Regions from separate parts of the Marinobacterium sp. LSUCC0821 genome, predicted to be linked through region 3. Evidence: predicted binding sites of a transcription regulator. Region 3 holds the regulator's gene; each other region holds the start of a gene.

Region 1 (3,283 bases), 630 kb from region 3:
CAATTCTCAAGGGCTGCGATCTCTCTTAGGAGTAGTGGAAGCAGCGCTAGAAGACGATCCTGCCCGATATTTTGCAGAGCTTGGACTGTTTTAAGGTGGCGAAGATCGATTAGACGTTTTGCCGTTGTATCCGGCTGTTTAAAGCCAATATCGGCGAGATAGTTTACAAGCGCTTCGCTATCCTCAAACTCGCTCACCCACAAAGCGACAAGCAGAGCGTCACTCTCTTCAGCGTGTTTCTCTTCAGACTCCTCAGCAGGGGCAATCACATCAGCAAAATGCTGAGACACCTTTGCTCTGAATTGGTTGAGATTTTCAAGGAAACTTGGCCAATCAGGTTCACCCATCACATAGGCAAGCCGTTGTTGATTGAGTGAATCAACTGGCAACTCTTGGGTCTGTTTATCGGCAAGCGCTTGAATGCCGTGTTCAGTATTGCGCAAGTAGATATAGGCTTGTGTTAAATCATCCACCACCTGTTGTGGCATGGAAACACACTCTGGCAGAAGCGGCAGGATATTCATCAGCTCTCGCTGCTGCAGGCGCAGATCGCGACCGCCTCGTATTAGCTGAAACGCTTGGGCGATAAACTCCACTTCACGAATACCGCCAGCCCCCAACTTCACATTATTTTCACGGCCTTTGATGCGGTTTTCACGATTGATCATGCCCTTCATTTCACGCAGTGATTCAAAGGCGCTGTAGTCGATATACTTTCTATAGACGAAGGGGCGAAGGTCCATAAATAGGCGTTCCCCTGCCGCTTTATCGCCCGCAATCACTCGCGCTTTAATCAGCGCATAGCGCTCCCATTCACGCCCTTGGGTCTGGTAGTACTGTTCCATCGCATCAAAGCTGGCGACCAGTGGGCCTGAAGAGCCAAATGGGCGCAGGCGCATATCGACACGAAATACAAAACCCTCTGCGGTAGGGGCATCCAAAACACGAATTAAACGCTTACCAAGTCGAGTGAAAAACTCATGATTAGACTCAGAACGCTTGCCGCCTTGGGTTTCGCCGTTTTCTGGGAAGGTGAAGATCAGATCAATGTCTGAGGAGAGATTCAGCTCAAACGCACCAAGCTTACCCATACCGATCACGACCATGCGCTGGGGCTGGCCATCCTGACTGCTCGGCTCGCCCAAATCTTTTGCAAGCTCTCTGTGAAGCCAATTAAGCGCACACTCTGTCGTCGCATCAGCAAGTTCAGAGAGTACACGAGTCGTTTCATTTAGATCTGCTTGGCGAGTTAAGTCGCGCCAGATAATGCGAACCATTTCGCGACGACGAATACGTCGCAGCTGAACACTCAACGCCTCTTCAGACTCAACCGTTGCGATTTGATCTTCAATCTTCTTAGTTAAATAACCAGGCTCATAGCAGCCTAGATGGAACTCCAACTGATCAACAAGATCTGGGTGGCGCTGTAATTGATCAGCAACATAATCAGATCCAACTAACACCTGCTCGAGCTGAGGAATTTGATCGGGAGATAATCTAGTTAATGCCTCTGAAACCTTATCTTTTTGTCTATCTAATAGCTGCTGAAGATCTTCGCTTAACAAAGTTGACTCCTTTGTAATACCCAACAAAAAAGGACAATCATCAACAATCAGATTACACCTAATTTTTAAGGGCGTCCTGGACTAAATCAAAAATGCACCAAGCCAGTGCAGGTCGGACCAATTAAGTGCAGTTTAGTATTGACCTTTCAGTCAGAATGGCCGAAGGTATGCCCACTAAGCGGATCTACTAACAACAAAAGGGATTCACCCTAAATCCCGCAACCGCTGTATACGCTAGGATGATCACATCTTAACTGTCATCCAAATTAAAAAATTATGCGTAACCGGTTTTGTTGGCACGATCGTTGCTGAGTAACTAAGAACAACAACACTCACTAGAGGTATATTTAAATGGCTAAGAAAACTCTTCTCACTGCTTCAATTCTTGCGGCAACTGTCGTTGCTGGCGCAGCTCAGGCGGGCACTCTTGATGACGTTAAATCACGTGGAGAGCTAACTTGTGGTGTTTCTACAGGTCTTGCGGGCTTCTCTCAGAAAGATGAAGCAGGTACTTGGAGCGGTCTTGATGTCGACGTTTGTCGTGCAGTTGCTGCAGCAGTCCTAGGCGATGCATCTAAAGTTCAGTACAAGCCACTGACAGCTAAAGAGCGTTTCACTGCACTAGCATCAGGCGAGATCGACATGCTATCTCGTAACACCACTTGGACTCACACTCGTGATACTTCACTAGGTATCAACTTTGCGGGCACAAACTACTACGATGGTGCTGCATTCATGGTCATGAAAGGCCTAGGCGTGAAATCTGCTAAAGAACTTGATGGTGCTAACGCATGTATCCAGGCAGGTACTTCTACTGAGCTTGCAATTGCCGACTTCTTCCGCGTAAACAACATGTCTTACAAAGCGGTTACTTTCGATACTTCTGACCAGACTCGTATGGGCTTTGAATCAGGTCGTTGTGACTTCCTAACTTCTGACGGTTCACAGCTTGCTGCACTTCGCGTGGGTCTAGCTAATCCAGGTGATGCTATCATCCTTCCAGAAGTGATCTCTAAAGAGCCACTAGGCCCAGTAGTTCGTCAGGGCGATGACCAGTGGTTCAACATTGTTAAGTGGTCTCTAAACGCAATGATCGAAGCTGAAGAGCAGGGCGTAACTTCTGCAAATGCTGACGATATGAAAGCGAACGGCAACCCAGGTAACAAACGTCTTCTTGGTGCTGAAGGTGAGCTAGGTGCAAACCTAGGTCTAGGTGCTGACTGGGCTTACCAGATCGTTAAGCAGGTAGGTAACTACTCTGAGTCGTTCGAGCGTAACGTAGGTAAAGGTTCTCCACTTAACCTAGACCGCGGTATCAACGCTCTATGGAATGCTGGCGGCATCATGTACGCTCCAGCAATGCGTTAATCATTATTTGATGATTCAAAGGGGCACTGCAGGTGCCCCTTTCTGCATAATTTCTTTTAACCTGGGTCTTTTTAATGTTTAAAGAGAAAACGTTAGAAGAGCTGAAATCTGCCGCGCGAAAATCTCGTAAGGGCGGAGCCTCAGGCGCCTTCTACAACAACCCTCAGGTACGAGCAATTTTTTACCAAATACTATTGGTACTAGGACTGCTCTACTTCTTTGGGAATATTATTGGTAACACGCTTGGCAATATGGAAGCTATCGGTATCAAAACCGGTTTCAGCTTCTTAAGTTCTGCGGCGGGTTACGACGTATTGATGTCATTGATTCCATTTGAATCAACAGATACC
Region 2 (3,283 bases), 1.0 Mb from region 3:
GCTCTTTGATGTTGCGGCTAGTAACGAATTTACCCTCTTTACCAGCAAACGGAGAGTCGTTTACTTGGAAGGTCATTGATACTGTAGGTTCATCTACAGATAGAGCTGGAAGGGCTTCAACAACATCTGGGTTACAGATGGTGTCAGAGATGTTTAGTTCGTCCATACCCGTTACACAGACGATATCGCCCGCCTGAGCTTCAGAGACCTCAACGCGCTCAAGGCCGTGGTAGCCCATGATCGTTAAAACTCGACCGTTACGCACTTTGGCGTGTGCGTCGATAATCTTAACTGGCGTGTTAGTTTTGACCTTGCCGCGAGAGATACGACCAACACCGATAACACCAGCGAAGCTGTTGTAGTCAAGCGCGGAGATCTGCATCTGGAAAGGGCCGTCAACATCTACATGAGGTGCTTCTACGTGCTCGATGATCGCTTCAAACAGCGGAGTCATGTCTTCTGCCATCGCTTCGTGGTCATTACCAGCGATGCCGTTAATAGCTGAAGCGTATACAACAGGGAAGTCTAGTTGCTCATCAGTTGCGCCTAGGTTGTCGAATAGTTCGAATACCTGATCCATAACCCAATCTGGACGAGCGCCTGGGCGGTCAATCTTATTGATAACAACGATAGGCTTTAGGCCGCGAGCAAAGGCTTTTTGCGTAACAAAGCGAGTCTGTGGCATTGGGCCATCAACAGCGTCGACAAGCAGAAGTACACAGTCGACCATTGAAAGTACGCGCTCTACCTCACCACCAAAGTCAGCGTGCCCCGGTGTGTCAACGATGTTGATACGGTAGTCGTTCCACTTGATTGCGGTGTTTTTAGCTAGGATTGTAATGCCGCGCTCACGCTCCTGGTCGTTTGAGTCCATAACGCGCTCTGCGCCTTCGTTACGACGGTCTAACGTACCTGACTGCTGTAGCAGTTTATCGACCAGAGTGGTTTTACCATGGTCGACGTGCGCGATAATCGCGATATTTCGTAGATTCTCAATCACGTGGAAATTCTCTATAGATTTAAGATGCGCGGATTATACGCGTCGCGGCCTCTCATAGCGAACTTATAAGCCCTATTAATGGTAAAAAAACGTTATTTTGACTGGCTTACTTAGTGCAAAAAACTCTAGTAAGAGTATTATATTCGCACAATCAAGCTGCGGCTGTGTACAGTTTGCACCATTTTGGTGCGCGAAGTTTGAGTGTGCCTTAATTTGGTGCGTTTTGCGTGTTAATAAGCTCCCCCGAGTCAGCGCAAAACACTGAAAACACGGGGTTCTGCAAAGTTGGCATACTGTTTGCTTACTTACTGCCGAACCTACGTCTAGGTTTAGACGCTAATCAAAGCTTACAGGCTGGCAATATCTGAAATGGAGAGCCAAATGTCAGACAGAACAATTAATCTGATCAAAGAAATTGATGCGAAGTGGGTTGATCTTCGCTTCACCGATTCACGTGGTAAAGAGCAGCACGTTACTATCCCAGTTCATGAGATGGGCGACAACTTCTTCGAAGATGGCAAGATGTTCGACGGTTCATCAATCGAAGGTTGGAAGGGTATTAACGATTCTGACATGATCCTTCTTCCAGATGACAGCTCATCTTTCGTTGATCCGTTCTTCGAAGATGCAACTGTAATCGTACGTTGTGACATCGTTGAGCCAGCTACTGGTCTTGGCTACGAGCGTGACCCACGTTCAGTTGCTCGTCGCGCTGAAGAGTACCTAAAATCTACTGGCATCGCAGACTCTGCAATGTTCGGTCCAGAGCCAGAGTTCTTCGTATTTGACGAAGTTCACTTCCACAACGACATGTCTGGTTGTGGCTACACTATCTCTTCTGAAGAAGCTGCTTGGTCTTCAAGCGGTAAATTCGAAGGTGGTAACACTGGTCACCGTCCACGCGTTAAAGGCGGTTACTTTCCAGTACCACCAGTAGACTCACTACACGACATCCGTGCAGCTATGTGTGACGCGATGACAGCTATGGGTCTTCACGTTGAAGTTCACCACCACGAAGTAGCAACTGCTGGTCAGTGTGAAATCGGTGTTGCTGGTAACACACTAGTCAAGAAAGCTGACGAAGTTCAGATTCTTAAGTACGCTGTACACAACGTTGCTCACGCTTACGGCAAAACGGCTACTTTCATGCCTAAGCCAATGGTTGGTGACAACGGTTCTGGTATGCACGTTCACCAGTCTCTATCTAAGAACGGTGTGAACATCTTCGCAGGCGACGCTTACGCTGGCCTATCTGAAGAAGCGCTTTACTACATCGGCGGTATCATTAAGCACGCTAAAGCACTGAACGCTATCTGTAACCCAGGTACTAACTCTTACAAGCGTCTAGTACCAGGCTTCGAAGCACCAGTAATGCTTGCTTACTCTGCTCGTAACCGTTCAGCGTCTATCCGTATTCCATACGTAACTAGCCCTAAAGGCCGTCGTATCGAAACTCGCTTCCCAGACCCAATTGCGAACCCATACCTATGTTTCGCAGCGCTTATGATGGCGGGTCTAGATGGTATTCAGAACAAGATCCATCCTGGCGATGCAGCTGATAAAGACCTTTACGATCTACCAGCTGAAGAAGCTGCTAAGATCCCACAGGTGTGTGGTTCTCTAGAAGAAGCTCTTGCTGCTCTAGAAGCTGATCACGAGTTCCTAACTCGTGGTGGCGTATTCACTGAAGACATGCTTGAAGCTTACATCGAGCTTAAGCGTGAAGAGTGTCTACGTGTTAGCACAACTACTCACCCAGTTGAGTACGATCTGTACTACTCAGTATAAGATCTCTCTTCTACCAAAAAGCCCGGCACTGTCCGGGCTTTTTGGTCTCTGCTGTTTGTCAAAAAGACGCTGCACCAAATTGGTGCATTGTCGCTTTGGTTGTGCCATGATTGAGTGCATCAAAATATAGAAGAGTCCCGTATTTATGGGCTTTCTCAAAGTTGGCAGCTTTCTTGCATTAGAAATGCCATCAATTAAGAGTCGTTATATGTCGCGCCCAGTTACTGAAAAGCAGATCTTAGAAAACCTCACATCTGCCGTGATTTTGCTAAACGGTCGTTTTGAGGTGACCTATATGAACTCCTCTGCAGAGATGCTGCTAGAGGCGAGTTTGCGCAGACTCTTGGCAGAGCCGATTGATCAGCTATTTCTAGGTGCCACAGAAGAGTTGGAGCTGCTACAGGGGTTGGTGCAAGCAGGGCAGCGCGTAAGTAAACGTGAGGCACGCTTGATGACCTTTAAAGGTAACGAGATCATCACCGATTTTACTGCGAC
Region 3 (3,283 bases):
TGGTCGATTATTTGTGTGATTTCATTTTTTCTTTGTGACGAATAATTTGTCGATCCAGTTTATCAACTAGGTTGTCGATAGCTGCATACATATCGTCATTCTCATCTGATGCGACTATCTGTCCACCCGCTAGGTGTACATCCGCTTCAGCTTTTTTACCTTGCTTCTCAACGCTCAGTGTTACTTGTACGTTCTGAATGTTGTCGAAGTGTCGTTCAAGTTTGTCGAACTTCGTGCGAACGTATTCACTGAGAGATTCAGTCAGGTCCACGTGATGGCCAGTGATGTTGATCTGCATATGACTTCTCCTCGTCCAGGGCGGGGTAGAAAATGAGGCCGCCCACCTCAATTAAACCAAACGTTTTCGTTCATTAGAAGGTGGAATGTTCAGTGCTTCGCGATATTTTGCGATTGTTCTACGAGCAACATTAACTCCTTCCTCTTCTAGCAGTGTAGCAAGTTTGCTGTCACTTAGAGGTTTTCTTGGATTTTCTTCTGAAATTAATTTTTTAATGATGGCACGAATCGCTGTAGAAGAGGCCGCGCCGCCATCTGCAGTCCCTACATGGCTTGAGAAAAAGTACTTCAACTCAAAAACACCACGCGGGGTGAGCATATATTTCTGGGTGGTCACACGAGATATGGTCGACTCGTGCATCTCAACCGCATCAGCTATATCGTGAAGCACGAGAGGCTTCATACCTTCATCACCAATATCTAAAAACTCTACCTGCCTAGCAACTATTTCGCTAGATACTCTTAATAAAGTTTCATTTCGGCTCTGCAAGCTTTTTAGAAACCAACGTGCATCCTGCAGTTGATCTCTAAGAAATTGCTGGCCCTCATCACTAGAGTGCTCATTAATGAGGGCGGAGTAGGTCTCATTGATTCTGATTTCAGGCGCCGCATCAGAGTTAAGGATTACTATCCACTCACCAGAACGCTTTCTAACGATAACATCTGGGATAACGTAGTCTGTTCGGCCAAGGGATAGTTGTTCGCCAGGTGTTGGATTTAAACTTTGTATCAATTGAATGACACTGGTGAGCTCGTGCTCTTTGATTCGTAACCGGCGGACTAGTGTTTTGAAATCACTAGCACCTAATAGGTCAAGGTAATCAGTGACTAGACGAAGTGCTTCAGCGCGCCAGGGAGTATCCTGAGGAAGTTGGCGAAGTTGTATCTTTAAACACTCTGATAGGTCGCGTGCACCAACGCCTGGAGGATCAAACTGCTGAACACGATGCAGTACAGTTTCGACCTCATCAAGCTCTACTTCGAAAAAGAGTTCTGGTAACTCCTCTTGGCAGCTCAAAAGGATCTCATCCAGAGCGGTTGTTAAATAGCCACGCTCATCAATCGAGTCGATGATTATTTCAGCCACGTGGCGATCGATATCAGAGAGTCGAGTTAAATTTAACTGCCAGCTGAGGTGGTCTTGAATCGTTTCATCGGCACTCTCATTATCGCCTGGCATCCAATCATCATCACGACTACTGAAGTCGCTCGACTGGTAGGTGTCATCCCACTGACTATCGGTGCTTAGATGCTCTGGTATCGCATCTGACCACTGTTCATCTCCAAATTCTTGAGAGCTATCTTCATTCTGATTATCAGAGAGTAAACTCTCGTCGTTGAATGAAGGTGAATCAAACTCTGATTCGAACTCATTTGATTCGGAGTGATCGATCGATTGCTCTGACTCACTCTCAAAATCATCAGTTGATTCGACAGATTCGTTCTCCTCTTCCTCTGCAAGCTCTAGCAGCGGGTTGTTGTCGAGGGCATTCTGAATCTCTGTTTGGAGTTCTAGCGACGATAGTTGCAGCAGTTTGATTGCTTGCTGCAATTGTGGGGTCATGGTCAGGCTTTGCCCGATCTTTAATTGAAGTGAGTGCTTCATGACTTAACAATGACTCAAATAAACAATCTTTTCCATCCTTATAAACGGAAATCTTCGCCAAGATAGGCGTCACGTACAGCACGGTTTTCCATGATCACAGAAGGCGCGCCCTCAGCAAGGATAGTTCCCTCACTGACAATGTAAGCGCGCTCACATATGTCAAGCGTCTCACGGACGTTATGGTCTGTTATAAGTACCCCGATACCACGCTCTTTTAAATGGCGTATCGTCTGTTTGATATCGCTAACTGATATTGGGTCTACGCCTGCAAATGGCTCGTCCAGCAGGATAAACTCAGGGTCGTTGGCGAGTGCACGAGCTATCTCAACGCGTCGACGCTCACCACCGGAAAGAACCATGCCTTTGCTGTCGCGGATGTGAGTGATGTGAAACTCTTGCAGCAATGCTTCAGCTTTCTCATCACGTTCAGTTTTTGTCAGATCTTTACGATTCTCAAGGATCGCCATCAAGTTGTCGTAGACACTCAACTTTCTGAATACCGACGCCTCTTGAGGAAGATAGCCTAATCCGCGAGCGGCCCGTTGATGGATAGGCATGCGGGTGACATCATCTTGATTCAACCGAATGTTTCCCTGGTCTGCTCTAATGAGTCCTACGATCATGTAGAAACAGGTGGTTTTACCAGCACCATTTGGGCCTAAAAGGCCGACAATTTCACCACGTTCGACACGCACTGAAACATCTCGGATGACAGCGCGCCCTTTATAGCTCTTAGCTAGGTTTAATGCTTCTAATGAACTCATTTTTTCTTATCTGAACGTGGCTGCAGAACCATTTGTACACGCTTATTCGAACCGCTGTCGCTAAATGCTTTAACCTTCGCGTTAGCCATGTCGTAATTGATCTTTGCGCCCGTAAAACTATCTGCACCCTGAGTAACTTTGGCATTATCTGAAATGACAAGGAACTGTGAGCTGACGGTGTAGTCCAGCTTATTGCCAGTCGCATAGGTCACTTTCTGATCGAGTTGTGGTTGTTGCTGGAAGTGCGCCGGCTTACCAAGTGAAATAATTTGGTTGATGTCTCCGGCGTCATCACGGTAGAGCTCTACACGGTCGCCTTTTAAGATCATGCTGCCCTGTGTGATCTTTACGCTGCCTGTATAAACCGTAATCCCCTTGGCGTCATCAATTGAGGCCGCATCAGCTTCGACATAGATAGGTTCTTCTCTATCTGTTGGCAACGCAGAAACTTGGCTAGCGAATAACGATGAAATTAAAAGAGCTGGAAGTGTCAGCAAGTGAAAAGATTGAATTGAAAAAAACTTAGTTAGTCGTTGCGGGTACATAGGTGCCTCTAACTTTCGTCAAAATGTCGAGCTTCTGTTGTTCAGTATCAAGTTTCATACCGACACCTGTT

What was found. Region 3 encodes sigma-54, which starts transcription at its own class of promoters, with help from an activator protein. Its sites were predicted from a motif close to TGGCACNNNNNTTGCTNT; they were not measured.
Region 1: HH196_RS09475 (amino acid ABC transporter substrate-binding protein) is a predicted target of sigma-54. The motif match lies at 1,860-1,877, and genes of this name have one in related genera.
Region 2: glnA (glutamate--ammonia ligase) is a predicted target of sigma-54. The motif match lies at 1,287-1,304, and genes of this name have one in related genera.

What each region holds. Positions count from the first base shown of each region.
Region 1 covers NZ_CP051666.1:1,952,469-1,955,751, reverse strand. The annotation lists gene glnE (bifunctional [glutamate--ammonia ligase]-adenylyl-L-tyrosine phosphorylase/[glutamate--ammonia-ligase] adenylyltransferase) at 1-1,565, opposite strand, end outside; gene HH196_RS09475 (amino acid ABC transporter substrate-binding protein) at 1,917-2,933, shown strand; gene HH196_RS09470 (amino acid ABC transporter permease) at 3,008-3,283, shown strand, end outside.
Region 2 covers NZ_CP051666.1:1,563,792-1,567,074, reverse strand. The annotation lists gene typA (translational GTPase TypA) at 1-1,000, opposite strand, end outside; gene glnA (glutamate--ammonia ligase) at 1,382-2,788, shown strand; gene glnL (nitrogen regulation protein NR(II)) at 2,997-3,283, shown strand, end outside.
Region 3 covers NZ_CP051666.1:220,955-224,237, forward strand. The annotation lists gene hpf (ribosome hibernation-promoting factor, HPF/YfiA family) at 8-298, opposite strand; gene HH196_RS01150 (RNA polymerase factor sigma-54) at 350-1,903, opposite strand; gene lptB (LPS export ABC transporter ATP-binding protein) at 1,942-2,667, opposite strand; gene lptA (lipopolysaccharide transport periplasmic protein LptA) at 2,664-3,212, opposite strand; gene lptC (LPS export ABC transporter periplasmic protein LptC) at 3,190-3,283, opposite strand, start outside.